Regions from separate parts of the Pelorhabdus sp. sgz311002 genome, predicted to be linked through region 2. Evidence: riboswitches for the same ligand, from Rfam matches in the RefSeq annotation. Region 2 holds a riboswitch; each other region holds the start of a gene.
What was found. A riboswitch is a leader RNA that binds a small molecule or an ion and turns the genes downstream of it on or off. The one in region 2 is predicted to bind S-adenosylmethionine.
Positions count from the first base shown of each region.

Region 1 (4,875 bases), 470 kb from region 2:
AATAATCCATATCGCTGGAAGTCATAAAATCCTCCTTAAAACGCCTTTTCTTTAGTTATTTAAAGCATTAACTTATTAATAAGTTATCACAAATTCTTTTTTTCGTCAAGTTTAGAAAGAAAGGTCTTTTCCATTCATAGGAATTTTTGCCTAGGTCGTAGAATGAGTAATTATGACCAAAAATCGTTTAAGCCTAAAATGAACTCAAATAAGAAGCTTCGCTAGGAGGGTATCCTTTATGAAAATTCTTGTTTTAAATCCACTGTCTGATGATCAAAAGGCTGAAATTGCAGCAATCGATTCGTCCATCGAAGTCGTCACAAGCACGCTGCCGGAAGCCCACTTAGAAATTGCCGACACGGATATACTTGTCGCCTGGGGCTTTATGCACATTGAAGAACTCTTTGCTAAGGCGCCGAATTTGAAGTGGATTCATGCGTTAAGCGCCGGTGTAGAAAATCTAAATCTGCCCGAATTAAAAGAAAAGCAGGTTTTTCTGACAAATTCGAAGGGAATTCATGGTATTCCCGTCTCAGAACACGTTTTCGCCATGATGCTGTCCTTCAGCCGCGGTCTCTACCTGTCGCGCCATAAACAGCAGGAGCATCGCTGGAAACGAGTTCCCACTGATGAACTCTATGAAAAAACGATTGGTATTGTCGGCCTGGGAAGTATTGGCCGAGAAATTGCTAAAAAAGCAAAATGCTTCGGCATGAATGTAGTAGCTACCAAACGAGAAATGACGACAGAAATTTTTGTTGATCGTCTCTATCATCCTGATGAAATTTTTGAGATGCTATCGCATTGTGATTACGTAGTAGCGGCACTACCGCTCATTGCCGAAACAGAAAATTTCTTTTCGCAAAAACACTTCGACGCCATGAAACAAACAGCCTATTTTATTAATATTGCCCGCGGCCCCGTCGTCGTTGAACAAGATTTGATTGCAGCCCTCCAAGAGGGTGTGATTCAAGGCGCCGGACTTGATGTCTTTCCTGTAGAACCGTTGCCGTCAGACAGTCCGCTTTGGGATATGGAAAATGTTATCATCACGCCCCATGTAGCAGCGCTATCGCCTTATTATCTGGATCGAGCCATTAAACTTTTTGCTGATAATCTGTCGCGGTTTATTGCTAAGGGCGAATTATGCAATCAGATTGATCCCATCAAGGGTTACTGAAAAACTATTAATGCAATTCATCAGCCTGCCGCAGCAAGCTAAGTTCTAACGAATCCGCTTCCCGCGGCGGCTGGTGGTGAATGCGGACAAGAGCTACAAGCAATTCGTCGCACCCTAGCCTTTGCAGTCGATCAGCGCCCACTTCGCCATGACAATAATGCAGATATAAAGCCCGTCGCCAATGATCTCGCGGTAGTGCTGTCTGACTGGCCCACTTTCTTCCCCGCTTTTCCCAAAAACAGTCAAATAAGACTGTCCATATTTTATCGAAAGTCGTCACATCGCCTTTCAATCGTCCCACATCATGCAGCAATGCCGCTCTAATCAGCAAATTCAGCTGAATAGAGCGGCTTTTTGTATGAGAAATCGCCAAACGCCGGACGCTATAGGCGACCTGTAGCGCATGATATTGATCGGGAAGATTCATTTGATAAAATAAGGCTCGTTCCTTTTCTTGTAGATATTCTTGTACAAACTGATGATCCTCCGCTGTTAACACAGCGGCAAGAGCCGCTGTAAGCTGGCGAATTCGCTGTTGCCAGCTAGTCACAATAAATCAACTCACTATAGCCTTTTTCTTGCATGGTTTTCTCAGCCTCGGCGCGCTCCTGCGCCCAAAGCGCCATGGCAACACGGCGACCTTCACTTCTAAGGGCGGAAGCTTTTGCGATCGCCTTAGCACTAGCGCCGTCTTGCCAAGCAATGTACACATTGTCTTTGGCAACAGCCACTTCTGCGGCCTGCCGCTCTAAAGCCAGTAAAACTCGCTCCATGCCTAGGGCGAAACCAGTAGCAGGCGCACCTGGTCCAAACGAGGCCAGCAATTGATCATAGCGGCCGCCGCCGCATACAGGAAAGCCAAGACCCGGCGTATAGCCTTCAAAAACAACTCCCGTATAATAGTCGAAATCGCGAATCATGCCAAGGTCAAATTCTACATACTTGGCTACGCCATAGCTTTTTAAAAGCTCGAAAATATGCGTTAAATCAGAAAGCGCCTGAGCACTTTCTTTCGTATTGGCCAATTTTTCCGCTTTCGCCAAAAGTTCTTCGCGGCCGTGGAGAAGCGGCAGTTCCAGTAGCGTCTTTTGGATATTCTCAGGCAGATTGGACTCAGTTACAGCAGCTTGCAGCGCCACGAGATCGCGAGACATTAAGAGTCTCTTCAGGTTTTGTTTCTGACTGCTTGACAAATGACTTGCCGCCATCATGCCGCTAATAAACTGCATGTGACCAAGGCTCAACTGAAATTCTTTTAAGCCGCAGGCGGCAAGCGATTCTACCGCCAAGGCAATAATTTCGGCATCAGCCTCTGGACCGGGCACACCCATAAGTTCTACGCCAGCCTGATGGAATTCGCATTGTCGGCCAGCCTGATACTCCTCCTGCCGAAAGACACTGGCAATATAGCTTAACCGTAGCGGCGCTTCATTTTCTTTGAGACGGGTCGCAGCGACTCTGGCCATGGGCGTCGTCATTTCCGGCCGAAGTACAAGCAAACGATTGGTTTGATCAAAAAATTTAAATACATTTTGCTCGTAGGAATTGCTTTCAGAAGCAATCGATAAAGTTTCCCAATACTCAAAGGTCGGCGTAATGACTTCATCATAGCCCCATTTGTCAAAAAGCTGAGCTAACCGATCTTCTAAAATCCGTTTGCGTTTCGCCTCCTGCGGCAAAAAGTCGCGCGTTCCGTAAGCAATTTGAGGTAAAAACTGCGCTGTTTTCATAGACTCTATTCCTTCTCCTCTGCTTCAATTCGCGGCAAAATTGTCCGATAGCCATCAGCCCCGTAATAGAGACAACGCTTGACACGGCTGATCGTGGCAGTACTTGCCCCGGTTTTTTCTACAATATCATCATAAATAGCCCCTTTTTCCAACATTCGGGCTACTTCCAATCGCTGCGCCATTGCTTTGAGTTCACTGATTGTACAAATATCCTCAAAAAACTGATAACACTCCTCTAGTGTCTCAATGGAAAGAATTGCTCTAAATAATTGATCCGTATGCGGATCCTGTATTTTTTGATTAATGGACATAGCTTGAACCCCCATCATTTTCTTATGTGTTTCCTTTATTCGGTATAAGAAATAACAGTTCCTGCTTTCCTTTAATTCTTTATCTCTTTTTCTTTTTATCACTTTTATTCTTTAATTTATAAAATTTCAACTAAACTGATACTAAACTCATTATAAATAGCTCGAATATTCAATATATACTTTTTTATTACTTCTCCCTTGACAGACATTCTATCCTTTGCTATTATCAATTCTAACAACTCCATACACTTGTAATTCATCAAGAGTTGGCTGAGGGACTGGCCCAATGAAGCTGCGGCAACCATCGTATTTTGCAAATATGTATAATACGAACGGTGCCAATTCCTACAGGATGATATCCTGGCAGATGAAGCGATTGCTATGACAAGCTAACTTCCTCTGCTCCCTGAGCAGAGGTTTTCTATTTTGTAAAGGAAGTGACATGTATGATTACTTTGAAAAACCTCTCCAAAGTATACCAGTCTGATGCTGGTTCTATACCCGCGTTAGAAAACATTAATCTTACCGTAGAAAAAGGAGAAATTTTCGGCATTATTGGTAAGAGCGGCGCTGGCAAAAGCACCTTAGTCCGTTGCATGAACATGCTGGAAAGACCGACAGAAGGCGAAGTTCTCGTCGCTGGCCAAGATCTCACGGTCTTAACCGAAAAACAGCTTCGCGATGCTCGCAAGCAGATTAGTATGATTTTCCAACATTTTAATTTACTTTCTTCCCGTAGCGTATTCGACAACGTAGCCTTTCCGCTAGAGCTAGCCGGAAAAAGTAAGAATGAAATTAAAAATGCGGTTTTGCCGCTCTTAGAGCTTGTCGGCTTAGCTGATAAAGCAAATCAGTATCCTTCCCAGCTTAGCGGCGGCCAAAAACAGCGTGTCGGCATCGCCCGCGCTCTAGCTAGTCAACCAAAGGTTCTGTTGTGCGATGAAGCCACCTCGGCGCTCGACCCGCAAACGACTCACTCGATTTTACAGCTGTTAAAAAGTATTAATAAAAAATTAGACCTTACTATTGTTCTTATCACTCACGAAATGCATGTCATCAAAGAAATCTGTCACCGCGTAGCTGTAATTGAAAACGGTCATATTGTCGAAGAAGGACCGGTCTTAGATATCTTCACTAATCCGCAATCAGCTACAACTTGTGATTTCATCAGTACTTTAGAGCAAAACAATCTGGACGAACTCTTAAGCGGTCGTGAAATCCGCCAAGAGAGCGTCACTGGTGATAATCTGCTCGTAAAACTTTCCTTTATCGGCGCTTCTGCTGAAGAGCCTATTATTGCTAGCTTGATTCGCCGTTTCAATGTAGACGCTAGCATTCTCTACGGCAATATTGACCATATTGACAGCACGCCTTACGGGACTCTTGTAATTGAACTGTCAGGCGTTAAAGAAAATATTGAAAGCGCCTTAAAGTATCTACAAACTAAAGATTTAGGAATCGAGGTGATCGGCTATGTCGCAAGAAATACTTCAATTGCTGGCTGAGTCTTTTGGACAAACCGTATATATGGTCATCATTTCAACAGCCATTGCTACGATTCTCGGCATACCCCTCGGCGTCATTCTTGTCGCCACGAATAAAGGACATATCTTAGAAAAACCAGCTTTAAACCGCATATTAGGTTCGATTGTCA
Region 1 is NZ_JBWBCL010000001.1:47,029-51,903, reverse strand. Features, by position in the region: gene hisG (ATP phosphoribosyltransferase) at 1-25, opposite strand, end outside; gene AC0NJP_RS00250 (D-2-hydroxyacid dehydrogenase) at 239-1,180, shown strand; gene AC0NJP_RS00245 (HD domain-containing protein) at 1,188-1,730, opposite strand; gene hisZ (ATP phosphoribosyltransferase regulatory subunit) at 1,723-2,910, opposite strand; gene AC0NJP_RS00235 (YerC/YecD family TrpR-related protein) at 2,916-3,221, opposite strand; SAM riboswitch class I at 3,475-3,595, shown strand; gene AC0NJP_RS00230 (methionine ABC transporter ATP-binding protein) at 3,668-4,726, shown strand; gene AC0NJP_RS00225 (methionine ABC transporter permease) at 4,695-4,875, shown strand, end outside.
Region 1: another riboswitch for S-adenosylmethionine. It lies ahead of AC0NJP_RS00230 (methionine ABC transporter ATP-binding protein); the one in region 2 lies ahead of metK (methionine adenosyltransferase).

Region 2 (4,875 bases):
TTCGCAGGAAGAGTTTTTGACGATGCGTGAGCAACAAAACTTGTTGGAATGGGCGGAGGTTTATGGTAATTATTACGGAACGCCGCGACAATTTGTTGAAGAAAAACTACAGGCTGGCCAAGATGTCATCTTAGAGATTGATATTCAAGGCGCAATGAAAGTCAAAGAATCTTTTCCGCAAGGCGTTTTCATTTACATATTGCCGCCGTCGCTTACGGAATTAGAACACCGTATTGTTGGGCGGGGAACTGATAGTGAAGCGGTTATTGAGCGGCGTATGAAATGCGTCAAAGAAGAACTTACCTTTGCCCATGAATATGATTATGTCATTGTCAATGATGTAGTGGCGAAGGCGGTAAGTCAGGTTGAGGCTATTATGCAGGCGGAGCACTGTCGCATTATTCGTAATGAGGCGTTACTTGAACATATTTGCCTGTTTGGCAGTATTGACGAAGATGAAGAATTACCAGGCTGATTTTAGGAAGGAGATTTTCAAACATGATATATCCATCGCTTGATTTACTCGTAAACAAGGTAGATAGTAAATACACTTTAGTCGTACTGGCGGCGAAACGGGCCAGACAGATTATGGACGGGGAACCAACCTTGATCGACTGTCGTTCCAATAAACCGGTAACAATGGCGCTCGAAGAAGTCGCTTTAGGTAAAGTTTCCTACGAGCGGACAAAGGCAGGTATTAAATAGTGTCAATTCAAGGCAAGAATATTGTGCTAGGCGTTACAGGCGGCATTGCTGTTTATAAAGCGGTTGATGTAGTAAGTAAATTAAAAAAAGCCGGTGCCAATGTTCATGTGATTATGACGGAATCGGCAGCGAAATTCGTCAGTGCGCTTACGTTTCAGGAAATGAGCGGCAACCCTGTTGTTGTCAGCATGTGGAGCGAAGCGAAGCATTGGAATGTCGAACACATTGCACTGGCGACGTTAGCCGATGCGTTTTTGATTGTTCCGGCTACCGCTAATATTTTGGGCAAGATTGCGAATGGGATTGCTGATGATATGCTGTCTACGACAGTGATGGCGACAAAAGCTCCCGTTATTGTTGCTCCGGCGATGAATACGAATATGTATTGCAATCCTGTTGTGCAAAAAAATATGACCACTTTAAAAGAGCTTGGTTACCACTTTATTTCGCCTGGCAGCGGTCTATTGGCCTGTGGCACCGAAGGAGTGGGACGGTTAGCGGAACCTTTGGAAATTGTCGCTTTTGTACAAAACTTTTTTGCGCAGAAGAAGCCGCTTCTTGGTAAGACCATTTTAGTTACAGCAGCTGGCACGCGTGAAGCCATTGATCCTGTTCGCTATATTGGTAATCGATCCAGCGGGAAAATGGGCTATGCCATTGCAGCGCAAGCGGCGAAACAAGGAGCTCAGGTTGTTTTAGTATCTGGTCCTTCCAGTTTGCCGCAGCCTGATGGTGTTACTTTTTGTTCTGTTGAGAGCGCCAAAGAAATGCAGCAAGAAGTGCTAAAGTATTTTACGACTTGTGATGTCGTCATTAAGGCCGCCGCTGTATCTGATTATCGTCCGGTAACGGTAGCTACCCATAAAATCAAGAAAAATGACGGGAATTTAATCATTGAATTAGAGCGCAATCCGGATATTTTACGCGAATTGGGTACTATAAAAGAAAAACAGATTCTCGTAGGCTTTGCGGCGGAAACGCAGAATGTGGAAGCCTATGCAGCGAAAAAACTGGTAGAGAAGAATCTTGATCTTATTGTGGCGAATGACGTATCACAGCCAGGCGCCGGATTTAATGTTGACACGAATATAGCCAAGCTTTTATTCCGTGATGGCGCCATAGTCGAATTACCGCAGATGACGAAAGAGGCTTTGGCTGATCAAATATTAAATCATGTTTTCACAATTCTGCAAAAAAGCTCTTGATTTTTTTGCCATTCTACTATACAATTGCACTTGTGAAAATTTTATATTTTACTCATCAAGAGTTGGTGGAGGGACAGGCCCAATGATACCGCGGCAACCATTTAGTACAAGCTAAAACGGTGCCAATTCCGGCGAGAAATTCTTGCGAGATGGGAGAGCGAATGATTAAACTCCCATTTAGGGAGTTTTTCTTTTTTAAACAGCACAATAGAGGAGGGCTTTTTTTGAAAGAAAAACGTGTTTTATTTACATCAGAATCAGTTACAGAAGGACATCCTGATAAAATAGCTGATCAGATTTCTGACGGCATTTTAGATGCTATTTTAGAACAAGATCCTTTTGCTCGCGTTGCCTGTGAAACGCTGGTAACGACCGGTCAAGTCCATGTAGCCGGTGAAATTACGACGCAGTGCTATGCCGATATTCCTAAAGTTGTCCGCAACACCGTAAAAGAGATTGGTTATACTCGGGCAAAATTTGGTTTTGACGGTGATACTTGCGGCGTCCTTGTGTCGATCGACGAACAGTCGCCTGATATTGCTATGGGTGTTGATAAAGCGTTGGAAGCGAAACAGGGAGAAATGGATGAAATTGAAGCAATTGGCGCTGGCGACCAAGGCATGATGTTTGGTTATGCTACGAATGAAACTGATGATTATATGCCTTTGCCAATTTCCTTAGCGCACAAATTATCACGTCATTTATCGGAAGTTCGTAAAAATGGAACACTGCCTTACTTGCGTCCTGATGGAAAAACGCAAGTTACGGTAGAATATGTAAATGGCAAGCCTGTACGCATTGATACGATTGTAATTTCGACCCAACATGGCCCAGAAGTGGAACTAAAAACAATTGAACAGGATTTAATCGCACATGTGATTAAACCAATCGTACCAACGGAACTGCTTGATGATAAAACTAAATATTATATTAATCCGACGGGCCGTTTTGTTATTGGCGGTCCACAGGGTGACGCTGGCTTAACAGGCCGTAAAATTATTGTTGATACTTATGGCGGCATGGCTCGTCATGGCGGCGGTGCTTTTTCCGGTAAGGATCCTACAAAAGTAGACCGCTCTGGCGCCTATGCAGCTCGTTATGTGGCAAAAAATATTGTTGCCGCCGGCCTTGCTGATAAATGCGAAATTCAGCTTGCTTATGCGATTGGCGTAGCTCGTCCTGTTTCAGTTATGGTAGAAACCTTTGAAACAGGCAAAGTGGATGACGCTGTTATCGCTGCTTTAGTACAGAAACATTTTGATTTGCGTCCTGCTGGCATCATAAAAATGCTGGATTTACGTCGTCCGATTTATAAACAGACGGCTGCTTATGGGCATTTTGGCCGTAACGATCTGAACCTTCCTTGGGAGAAAACCGACAAGGCTGCTATTTTACGCCAGGAAGCTGGTCTATAAAGCCATAATTTCATCATACTTGGCTATACTATAAAGGCTGCTTTATTTTATAGTCAGGAGATGATATTATGAAACGATTTTCCTCGTGCGCTAAGAACCGTCTTCATCGTTACGCACCACAGATGCCTTACTGTTATGAGGAAGATTGGTTTACCCAGGAAGATCCTCTCTCCTGCAATTTACCAAGCTGGTGGAATTGGGAGCAGGATTTTGCCGAGTTTGAGCGAATTGAATTTTAGAAATCGGATTTTATAAGGAGACTATTTCTTAGTCTCCTTACTTTTATGCGTGGTGGAAAATATGACCTATGCTCAGGTTGTTGTAAATATAACGGTAAGAAGGCTTGATCGTCCCTTTACTTATCTGGTTCCAGAAGGTTGGGAGGTAGCAAGGGGCTGTCGTGTTCTCGTTCCCTTTGGCCCTCGTATGGTAGAAGGCTTTGTAGTAGCTGTTCTATCAGCTAATGATTTGATAGCAGCAGCAGGCGAAGAACTTGACGAAGAGGCGTTAAAGCCCATTCGGGAAGTACTTGATGAAACACCGTGGTTTGATGAAAGTATGCTAGAAACAGCTCGGCAGCTTGCTGATTATTATTTATGTTCGCTCAGCGATACACTCAGACTATTCGTGCCAGGGAAAAATACGATAAAAACAAAGCGGGGCTATCAGGAAAACTTGGCTGATTTGCCAGAGTTAAAGCAGGTTTTGCAGGAGCTTTCTTTGACCCAAAGATCGCTTTATGAAGCAATACGTTCATCAAACTTAAAAACAGAAGCAGAGCTCATGAAACTGCCGTTTTATTCGAAAAAAGATTTGCAGTTTCTCTTGCGTGCTAAAGTCATTACAACAAAAATTATTACAAGTCGGACGGCAAACGAAAAAACCGATAAGGTATTGGCAATTTGTGCTGCTTTGTCTGATCAAGGGAAGACTGTAAATTGGTCGCGTCGTCCTGCCCAGAAGAAGGTTATTGACTTTGTACAGCAGGGCTGTGTTATGTGGTCTGATTTGAAGAATCAGGGCGCTCAGTGGGACGCTGTCAGACGGTTGCAAGAAGAGGGCTGGATTACTTTCAAGGAAGTACGGACTTTTCGCCGTAGTTACGGTGAAACTGCCATCATGGGCACTCCGCCTGTTTATACGAAGGAACAGCAGGACGCGCTTGCGAAAATAATTCCTTCGTTGGCCGTAAAAGTGCAGCAAACTTTTTTGCTTCATGGCGTAACCGGCAGTGGCAAAACAGAAGTTTATCTGGCGGCTGCAGCGGAAGCGAGGCGACTGGGACAGCAGGTTATTATGCTTGTGCCGGAAATCGCATTGACAGGGCAAATTGTCCGACGTTTTAAGGAACGATTTGGCGAGGATGTCGTTGTCATTCATAGTAAACTCAGTTTTGGGGAACGCTTTGATTCTTTTTGTCAGATGAAGGAAAGAGAAGCGGGGATTGTCATCGGGGCTCGCTCTGCTTTATTTGTTCCAGCTCCGTCCCTTGGTCTGATCATGCTTGATGAAGAACATGAATTTACCTATAAGCAAGAGGAACTTCCTCG
Region 2 is NZ_JBWBCL010000001.1:514,595-519,469, forward strand. Features, by position in the region: gene gmk (guanylate kinase) at 1-475, shown strand, start outside; gene rpoZ (DNA-directed RNA polymerase subunit omega) at 499-705, shown strand; gene coaBC (bifunctional phosphopantothenoylcysteine decarboxylase/phosphopantothenate--cysteine ligase CoaBC) at 702-1,910, shown strand; SAM riboswitch class I at 1,960-2,066, shown strand; gene metK (methionine adenosyltransferase) at 2,135-3,325, shown strand; gene AC0NJP_RS02680 (hypothetical protein) at 3,394-3,564, shown strand; gene priA (primosomal protein N') at 3,626-4,875, shown strand, end outside.

Region 3 (4,875 bases), on a different contig from region 2:
AGACTTATTATTTATCGGTCTTGGCGATACGGTTTATATGGTGTTACTGTCGACCTTAGCCGCCTTGGTTTTGGGGTTGCCGCTAGGTGTTATTTTAGTGATTACCGAGAAAGGAAATTTATTGGCATCGCCTAGGATTAACAAAATATTAGGAACGATTATTAATATTTTTCGATCCTTTCCTTCCATTATTCTGATTGTAATTTTATTGCCCTTATCTCGTTTATTAATTGGCACGACACTTGGGGCTACGGCAGCGATTGTACCGCTTTCGATTGGCGCAGCGCCTTTTTTAGCACGTATTATTGAGAATTGCTTAAAAGAGGTGGGGATTGGAAAAATTGAAGCGGCTGTAGCGATGGGAGCCACGCCTTTTACTATTATCACGCAAGTTCTGATTCCAGAAGCACTGCCCTCTTTAGTCCGGGGTGTCACGCTGGCAATTATCGCGATTACTGGTTTTACTGCTGTGGCTGGCGCCATTGGCGCTGGCGGTCTAGGAAGTCTCGCGATTCGCTTTGGTTATATGCGTTATCGTGATGATGTGATGATTGCCACTGTTATTATTTTAGTCATTTTAGTACAAGGCATTCAATGGGGAGGTGATTGGCTCGCTAGGCGGATTAATCGTAAACGTTATAAGTTTGAATAAAGGATAAGAGAGAAGGATGATGGGGATGTTCACAAAGAAAGTTTGGAAAAAACTGATTATCATACTTGGTGTTGTTGCATTAGCCACGAGTATGGGAGGCTGCGGCAGCGACAAAAAAGAAAGCACTCAGACTACAGGAAAATCAGAAGTAACTGTCAAAATTGGCGCAGCCGTTGTGCCTCATGCTGAAATCTTAAATTTTATTAAACCAAAATTAAAAGCAGAAGGAATTAATTTAGAGGTCGTTGTTTTAGATGATGAAGGGCAATTAAATCCTGCTCTGCAGAATAAACAGATTGATGGTAATTATTTTCAACATTTGCCTTATCTTGAGTCTGTTGCGAAGGAAAAAGGTTATGACTTTACAGTGGCAGCTAAGGTTCACGTAGAACCAATTGGCTTTTATTCACAGAAGGTTAAATCAAAGGATGAGTTGAAAAATGGCGCCACTATTGCAATATCGAATAACCCTTCCAACGAATATCGGGGGCTTATTTTGCTCCAGGCCAATGGATTAATCAAATTAAAAGAAGGGTTAGCTACTTTTGCCGCGACACCGCGTGACATTGTCGAAAATCCGAAAAACTTAAAATTTGTTGAGGTCGATCCGGCACAACTGACTAGAGCTTTGCCTGATGTCGACGGAGCTGTTATCAATACCAATTATGTGCTAGAAGCAAAAATAGATCCTAAAACAGCTTTATTTCGTGAAGATGCTAATTCCCCTTATGCCAATGATCTTGTCGTAAGAAAAGGGGATGAAAATCGCCCGGAAATCAAAAAAATTGCTGAATATTTAACTTCGCCAGAGGTGAAGAAATTTATTCAAGATAAATATGGCGTAGCCGTAGTTGCCGCTTTTTAGAAAAAATTATACTCCATTCCATTGACAGAAAGATAAAGCAATGTTACACTATTAACAATTTCATAGCGAAACTCTTATCAAGAGTGGTCGAGGGACTGGCCCGATGACACCCGGCAACCGGCGTTTTTACGCGTAAGGTGCTAAATCCAGCAGGAGAAATCCTGAAAGATGAGAGAAAGGAAGTTATGTCCCTTTCCTCATGGAAAGGGACTTTTTGTATGCATTGCAGTAAAAGTAAATGTTTCTAAAGTGAGTTTTACAACAGGATGGAGGAAAATCATGAAATTGAATTCGAAAATTGTGCACATTGGTGTACGCAGCGATGAGAAAACAGGAGCAATTAGTACGCCGATTTATCAAACAGCATCTTTTGCCCATCCCGCAGTGGGGCAAAGTACTGGTTATGATTATACGCGCACAAAAAATCCAACGAGAGAAGTTTTAGAAAAGGGAATTGCAATTTTAGAAAATGGTGCAGGCGGTTATGCCTTTGCGACTGGGATGGCGGCTATTACGGCAGTGTTGATGCTGTACAAGGCGGGCGATCATATTGTGGTGATTCAGGATTGTTATGGCGGAACTTATCGCGTCATTGATAAGGTGTTTGCTCCCTTTGGCTTGACCGCAACTTATGTTGATGCTACTGACGTAGAAAATATTGCGGCAGCCATCCAAGCTAATACCAAGGCAGTTTTGATTGAAACGCCTACCAATCCGTTAATGAATATTGTCGATATTGCGGCAACAGCAAGGCTTACGAAAGCGAAAGGTATTCATTTGATTGTTGATAATACCTTTTTAACGCCCTGTCTACAGCGCCCCTTAGAACTGGGCGCCGATATTGTGCTTCACAGCGGTACGAAATATTTAGCAGGTCATAATGATTTATTATGCGGCCTTGTTGTAGCTAATGATCCCGAACTCGCTGAAAAAATTCAATATATCCAAAACGCTACAGGCAATATTTTAAGTCCTGGCGATAGTTGGCTGCTGATTCGCGGCATGAAAACCTTAGCGCTTCGGATGCAGCGTCACAATGAGAATGCTCAGGCTGTAGCTGAATGGCTTAACCAGCATCGTCATGTAACGAAAGTCTATTATCCTGGTCTAGCGGAGCATCCCGGCAAGGCGGTTCAAGATAAGCAAGCTTCTGGTTATGGTGGTATGGTTTCTTTTACGGTGGAGCGACCGGAACTTGTGCTGCAAGTACTCGAAAAAGTGAAGTTCATTCAATTTGCCGAAAGTCTCGGCGGTGTTGAGACATTGATTACTTTTCCGGCGAAACAGACCCATGCCGATATTCCGGTGGAAACAAGAGCTAAATTAGGTATTGATGATTGCTTGCTCCGCCTTTCTGTTGGCGTGGAAGATGTGACGGATATTATTGCCGATTTGGATCAGGCTCTGGAATAAAAATTGTTTTATGACTATTAATAGGTGTTAGGAAAAAGGAGACGAAGAAATTATGCAGAGAATTCAAAAGTACGCTTCCGAAAAAGCAAGTCATTTTACAGAGTCTGTAATCCGTGATATGACACGGGTAGCTGTAAAACATGGCGCAATTAACCTCGCGCAAGGCTTTCCCGACTTTCCAGCGCCTGACGCGATTAAACAAGCTGCAGCTGACGCAATTTTTAATGATCATAATCAATATGCGATCACTTGGGGAACAAAGGATTTACGCGATGGCATTACGGCAAAAGTAAAAAAAGAATATGGTATCGAAATTGATCCGGAAAAACAAATTACCGTTTGCTGCGGCTCCACGGAAGGGATGATCGCCACCTTACTTGCCACGATTAATCCTGGCGATGAAGTCATTGTTTTTGAACCTTTCTATGAGAATTATGGCGCTGATGCTGTTCTATGCGGCGCGACTCCAAAATATGTGACGCTCCATACCCCGGATTTTCACCTCGACTTAGATGAATTAAAAGCAGCTTTTTCTGATAAGACGAGAGCGATTATTATTAATACGCCTCATAATCCTACCGGTAAAGTGTTTTCAGCGGAAGAATTGCAAGTGATTGCTGAGTTATGTCAAAAGTATGATGTTTTGGCAATTACTGACGAAATTTACGAATATATCCTTTATGATGGCGCTAAACATATTCCGCTTTATAATCTGCCGGGGATGGCTGAACGGACGATTATTATTAACAGCACCTCAAAAACTTATAGTGTGACTGGCTGGCGTATTGGCTATGTGATTGCTTCGCCGGAAATTACCGATTCGATTCGTAAAGTTCATGACTTTTTGACAGTTGGCGCCGCTGCTCCCTTACAGGTTGCTTCTGCCGCAGCTTTGCGGTTCCCTGACTCCTATTATCAGGAGCTAGGAGATTTTTACGCCGAACGCCGTGATTTGCTTCTAGGAGCGTTAGAATCAGTGGGTCTTCGTTGTGTAAAACCGCAGGGAGCTTACTATATTATGGCGGATATTCGTTCTTTAGGGTGGTACGATGATGTAGAATTTTCCTTCTATCTGACCCGAGAAATTGGTGTTGCGCCTGTACCTGGTTCCAGTTTTTATCGTCCCGACAGCGCTGATGCCCATACTTTTATTCGGTTTTGCTACTGCAAAAAAATCGAAACATTAGAAGCGGCTGTAGCAAGATTGAAGAAAGTAAGTTTACAGCATAAGTAGAAAACGTACTGTTGATAAAAAGTGCATTTGTGCCTACGCTAAGGCATAAATGCACTTTTGTTATGTCCAGGTTGATTCATAACTTTTACTGTTGTTTTTTATTTGACCGTAACAGTTCATCTTATGTGTTTAAAAAAATAGTGCATTGGTTTAAACAATATTTGATTTTTGACAGGAAGTCTTACAAGGGGTATATTATTTATAATTACAATTGTAATCTTTAGGAGTGGAAAGCTTTGAAAACGTTACCGCAAATCTCGGACATGGAATGGCAAGTTATGAAGATTTTATGGGCAAAGGCACCGCTTACAGCCAACCAAGTCATTAAGCAAATCGAAGGGATTATGCCATGGAAGCCCAAGACCGTTAAAACAATGTTGGGAAGACTGGTAAAGAAAAAAGCCGTCGCTTTTCATGTCGAAGGCCGGGAATATGTGTATTATCCCCTTGTGGCCGAAGTCGATTGTATAAAAGCGGAAAGCCAGTCCTTTTTAGACAAAGTATTTTCTGGCGCTTTGAATGTGATGTTTGCCAATTTTTTAGAGGAACAGCAATTGTCAAAAGAAGAAATAGCTGAACTGAAACGCATCCTAGATCAAAAGAAAAAATAAAGCAAGGGAGGTCTCTTTATGGGACTCGATTCTTTTGTTCATTGGTTGCTATATTCTTCGCTGCTAGGGAGTGGTTTAGTCGGTTTAATACTGGTGGTTC
Region 3 is NZ_JBWBCL010000009.1:95,862-100,736, forward strand. Features, by position in the region: gene AC0NJP_RS13630 (methionine ABC transporter permease) at 1-652, shown strand, start outside; gene AC0NJP_RS13635 (MetQ/NlpA family ABC transporter substrate-binding protein) at 678-1,517, shown strand; SAM riboswitch class I at 1,589-1,692, shown strand; gene AC0NJP_RS13640 (trans-sulfuration enzyme family protein) at 1,797-2,930, shown strand; gene AC0NJP_RS13645 (pyridoxal phosphate-dependent aminotransferase) at 2,983-4,164, shown strand; gene AC0NJP_RS13650 (BlaI/MecI/CopY family transcriptional regulator) at 4,428-4,775, shown strand; gene AC0NJP_RS13655 (BlaR1 family beta-lactam sensor/signal transducer) at 4,794-4,875, shown strand, end outside.
Region 3: another riboswitch for S-adenosylmethionine. It lies ahead of AC0NJP_RS13640 (trans-sulfuration enzyme family protein); the one in region 2 lies ahead of metK (methionine adenosyltransferase).

Region 4 (4,875 bases), on a different contig from region 2:
CCTCCCTTATCTATAAGCAAAACACTATACTTCTTTTTCCGTTTTAATTCGACATATTTTTCCACTCTCCTGTCTATCAAATCAAATAACTGAATTTTCCCAAGAAAAATGCAGCTGCCTTATTGTGCAGCTGCATAAGTCCTATTATATTTGATAATCATAAACAGGATAATGAGAACGTACTGCTTTACCGGCGCAACGACTTAGAATTTTGCCGTCAGCAAAAACAATCTGTCCATCGAGCAAAACATAATCAATCCCTTCCGGCCAGGCATCGGGTCTTCCAAAATCAGCTTTATCGCAAATCGTGCGAATATCAAAAATCGTAATATCAGCATCCATGCCCTCCTGCAGCCTACCTTTATAAGTAAGTCCCAACGTCTCAGCAGGTAAATACGTGGCTTTGCGCAACGCTTCAAGTAAGCTCAACTCGTAATTTTCACGCACAAGCTTACGCAAATAACGCGGGAAGCTACCGGCAATCTGGGGATGGCCCTCGCCTTTAGCATAAGGGCCAGTATCGGTGGATGGCATAGCAAAAGGATGACGCAAAGCCTCATAAATTTCTTCTTCAATACCTGTAAGAACAACTACAGAAGCCCCTGGATCTACGTTACGCAATTCTTCATAAATAGCGGGCGTCAATCGTTGACCGTTATATTTTCCGGTAACTACAAGAATATCTTCCAATCCCCAGCCATTTAACGCCATGGACTCTTCATTAAATAATACAGCTCCAATGTGCGTCGCCCACTGTGTATACATACCGCTGTCAAAACGAATGTCAATCCCGCTAGCGCGCGCTTGGTTAATAAGCGCCAATGCCTCTGCTACCATACCGGTACCATATTGATATACTAAATGAGACACCTGAATTCTCGCTCCAGTTTGCCGTGCAATTTGGATCGCTTCCACTAAAGAAAACATATCAATGGCAGTAATCATTCTTGTGTCAATTGATATAACCCGCCCATAGCGAGCGGCAATTTGGCTCAAACGTATAACTTCTGCCTCAGATGTCCCCGGCGCATAGGCTAGCCCGAGTGACAAGCCGCAAGCCCCTTCAATAAAAGCTCGTTCTACAAAGAGTTCCATTTGCTGTAGCTGCTCTTCCGTAGCTGGCTGCAAAGGATCCAATGCTCCGACAGCTTTTCGCAAACTAATCGAATGACCAATCATTTCCGCTTGATGAAGAATAAACCCCTGCTTTTCTTGCGCGGAAAAAAACGCTTCTATATCAAGCGGGCCAAGTCCACAATTACCGCCAATCGTTGTTGTAATTCCTTGCCGCAAAGATAATTCACCGCAATAATCGTCAAGATCTACATGCCCATGAATATCAATAAATCCTGGCGAAACAATCCGCCCTGCCACAGGGAGAACCTCGCGTCCTTGTAATTCTTCTGATGTAATTGCCGCAATTTTCCCGTTGAAAATTCCTATATTGCCGCGTCGTCGCATCCCTCTTTCAGGATCAATAAGCAAACCATCGCTAATTACGATGTCATAGATCATGGTGGCCGCCTTTCTTTCTACGATAATGAATCAAGTTTGTTTCATTATACCGTGGTTTTAATCTAAATACCATCGCCATCAAGTCCTGCCAAAGCAGTAAAACGTTGTTTTTCAGTCCGATCAATCTGGACGACTTTCCCTGTTTTCACTACGATAGTAACCTGGCCATACTCAATTCCTTCACAGGCTTCTTCCAGCCCCTTGCGCACCGCTTTAAACTCCTTACTACGTTCACTATTTTTACGAAATGAGCCTAACGATTCATCAGGACGAATTTTTTCATTGCGTTCAATCTGAATCAAACGGAAATTCTGCCAAGTGAGCGTAAGATGTCCATGATACACTTGTTGCAAAATAGCTAAAATCTGGTCCAGTTGCTTTACCGAAATTTGATTTTGTTTTTCTAGCATACTGTTTTCTCTCCCTTAGACTAAAAAATAAAACGTAAGAGCCCATTTGAAAGAAGCTCTTACGTTTCTGCGCTTCTCTCATCGTTCAGGAAATTTCCTGCTGGAATTGGCACCTTGCTAAAAAGCCGGTTGCCGGGCGTCATCGGGCCAGTCCCTCGACCACTCTAGATAAGAGTTTATTCGGTAATTTATATCATTTTCTCAATTCTGTTGCAGCAAAGCATTCATACTACCTGTTTGATAGCCGTTAAGATCGATTGTTATAAAAGTAAAGCCAAGACGCCTAAACTCGACTACAATTTGCTCTCGTACTTTATCCTGACATAAACTGGGGATCCATTCCGCTTCGACTTCAATGCGAGCTACCTGCCCATGGTGACGCACTCGTATCGAACCAGAACAAAACTTTCTGATATACTCTTCAGCTTGCTCTATTTGTCCAAGCTTTTCCGCAGTTATCGCTTCGCCATAAGCCACCCTAGACGACAAACAGGCTGCGCTTGGTTTATTCCAGGTTGCCAGCCCCCACTTTTTCGAAAGTTGACGAATTTCTTTTTTGGTGAAACCAGCTTCTAGCAGAGGCGATGCGACTTGATCCAATTCTGAAACAGCTTGTATGCCTGGTCGATAGTCGCCGAGGTCATCTTGATTTGATCCTTCGAGTATCCATTGAAATTCATGTTGTCTAGCCCAGGATACCAACGCAGAAAACCGCAGTGTTTTACAATGATAGCAGCGATCTGCGTCATTTTCTCTAAAGTCAGGGCTAGCGAGTTCATCGATTGGCAGCAACTCGTGACGAATGCCAATTTCTTTGGCTACCGCTATAGCAGCAGTTTTTTCGCTTTGCGGCAAGGTTGCTGAGTAAGCAGTAACTGCAAGAGCTTTTTCACCTAATATTTTATAAGCAGCGGCGGCTAAAAAAGTACTGTCGACCCCACCAGAAAAACCGATGACTACACTTTCATAACTACGAAGCATTGTTTCAAGCTTCGCCAGCTTATCAGATAGAGTATTCATCACAATCCCCCCGTTCATTTAAATAAAACAACAAAAAAAGGCCACTGCACCTTATTTTTCAAAAGATACAATGAGCCTTCAGTATTTCTGATCAGCTACTTAGCGTATTTGTTTTAATATAAAATAGCATGGAACTACAACTCTGTCAATGAAAATTTCCCGATATGGGAAATTTTTACTTGCCATTTTGTTGGGAATTTCGCAAAATAATAGAGTACAGAATCACCATACTTTTAGGAGGCTTTACCGTGACACAGGAAATTAAAGCAAAAGAAACGCGCGAATTTCAAACTGAAACGAAACAACTTCTCGATTTAATGATCCATTCCATCTATACAAACAAAGAGATTTTTTTGCGTGAATTGGTCTCCAATGCCTCGGATGCCATTGATAAAGTTCGGTTTGCATCGTTAACCAATCAGAATTTACTAGAAGGAAATGATACCTTTGAAATTCTGCTATCCCCTGATGAAAGTACAAAAACATTAACGATTTCTGACAATGGCATGGGCATGACCTATGACGAAGTCATCGCCACTATCGGTACAATTGCTCAATCAGGTACAAAGGCCTTTTTAGCTAAAATGAAAGAATCAGGCACAAATTCTGATACAGAGCTGATTGGCCAATTTGGTGTCGGCTTTTATTCCGCCTTTATGGTTGCCCAAAAAGTCACGCTTCTGACACGAGCTCCCGGACAAGAAAAGGGTGTAAAATGGGAATCAGCAGGCGACGGAACTTATACGATCGAGGAATTTGACAAAGACACTCGCGGCACTACCATTATTTTAACGCTTCATGACGCCTTCTGCGGCAAAGAAGCTGGCGAGGAAAATTTCCTAGAACGCTATACACTGCAAAATCTCATCAAGAAATATTCCGATTATATTCGCTATCCTATAAAGATGAATTTCATCCACAAAGAAAAACCGCTTGATAACGAAGGAAAAGTTATTGAGGATGCCCCAGAAACAGAATCAGTAGAAGTGCGGACTTTAAATTCTATGACACCGCTTTGGTCGCGTAATAAAAGTGAAGTTACCCAAGAAGAATATCAAAAATTCTATCAAAGTCAGTTCCATGATTGGGAAGAACCGCTAGAAGTCATTCACTCTCGTGTCGAAGGAGCTGTCGAATATACCACTTTGCTCTTTATCCCGGCTCATGCACCTTTCGATTTTTATGAACGTGACGCAGCTTCAAAAATCTCCTTGTATTCTAAACATGTTTTTGTTATGGAAAACTGCAAAGACTTGCTGCCGCCTTACCTTCGCTTTGTTTGCGGTCTCGTTGATTCACCGGACTTTTCCTTAAATATTTCCCGGGAATTATTACAGCATAGCAAGCAGCTTAAATTGATTGGCAAAAATTTGGAGAAAAGCGTACTCAAATCATTAGAACGCCTCCTACATAATGATCGCCCTAAATACGAGAAATTTTGGAAAGAATTCGGCACTGCTTTAAAAGCCGGTATTTATTCCGATTTTTCCAGCCGGGAAAAATTGCAAGATCTTTTGCTATTCCCTTCTTCCAAGAATAAAGATGAGCTCACCACTTTAGCTGATTATATTAGCCGTATGCCAGAAAAACAAAAAGCTATTTATTACGCTACAGGAAAAGATTATGATACAATTGACAAATTACCTCAGCTAGAACTGCTGAAAGAAAAGGGATTGGAAATCTTATATCTCTTTGATCGCGTCGATGAATTTGCCATTGAAGCGTTACGTGAATATAAAGAAAAACACTTTCATTCCGCAAGTCGCGGTGACTTAGATTTAGCAGATATTGATTCACCGGAAACTCAACAAGATACGAAAGAGCTCGCGAAGGAAAATGAAGCGTTTATTAAAGCGATTAAGGACCAGCTCGGTGACAAAGTCACCGAAGTAAAAATCAGCACTCGCTTAAAATCAAGTGCTGTATGCCT
Region 4 is NZ_JBWBCL010000003.1:103,150-108,024, forward strand. Features, by position in the region: gene AC0NJP_RS06335 (N-acyl-D-amino-acid deacylase family protein) at 145-1,515, opposite strand; gene AC0NJP_RS06340 (DUF2292 domain-containing protein) at 1,578-1,925, opposite strand; SAM riboswitch class I at 2,001-2,100, opposite strand; gene larE (ATP-dependent sacrificial sulfur transferase LarE) at 2,127-2,945, opposite strand; gene htpG (molecular chaperone HtpG) at 3,194-4,875, shown strand, end outside.
Region 4: another riboswitch for S-adenosylmethionine. It lies ahead of AC0NJP_RS06340 (DUF2292 domain-containing protein); the one in region 2 lies ahead of metK (methionine adenosyltransferase).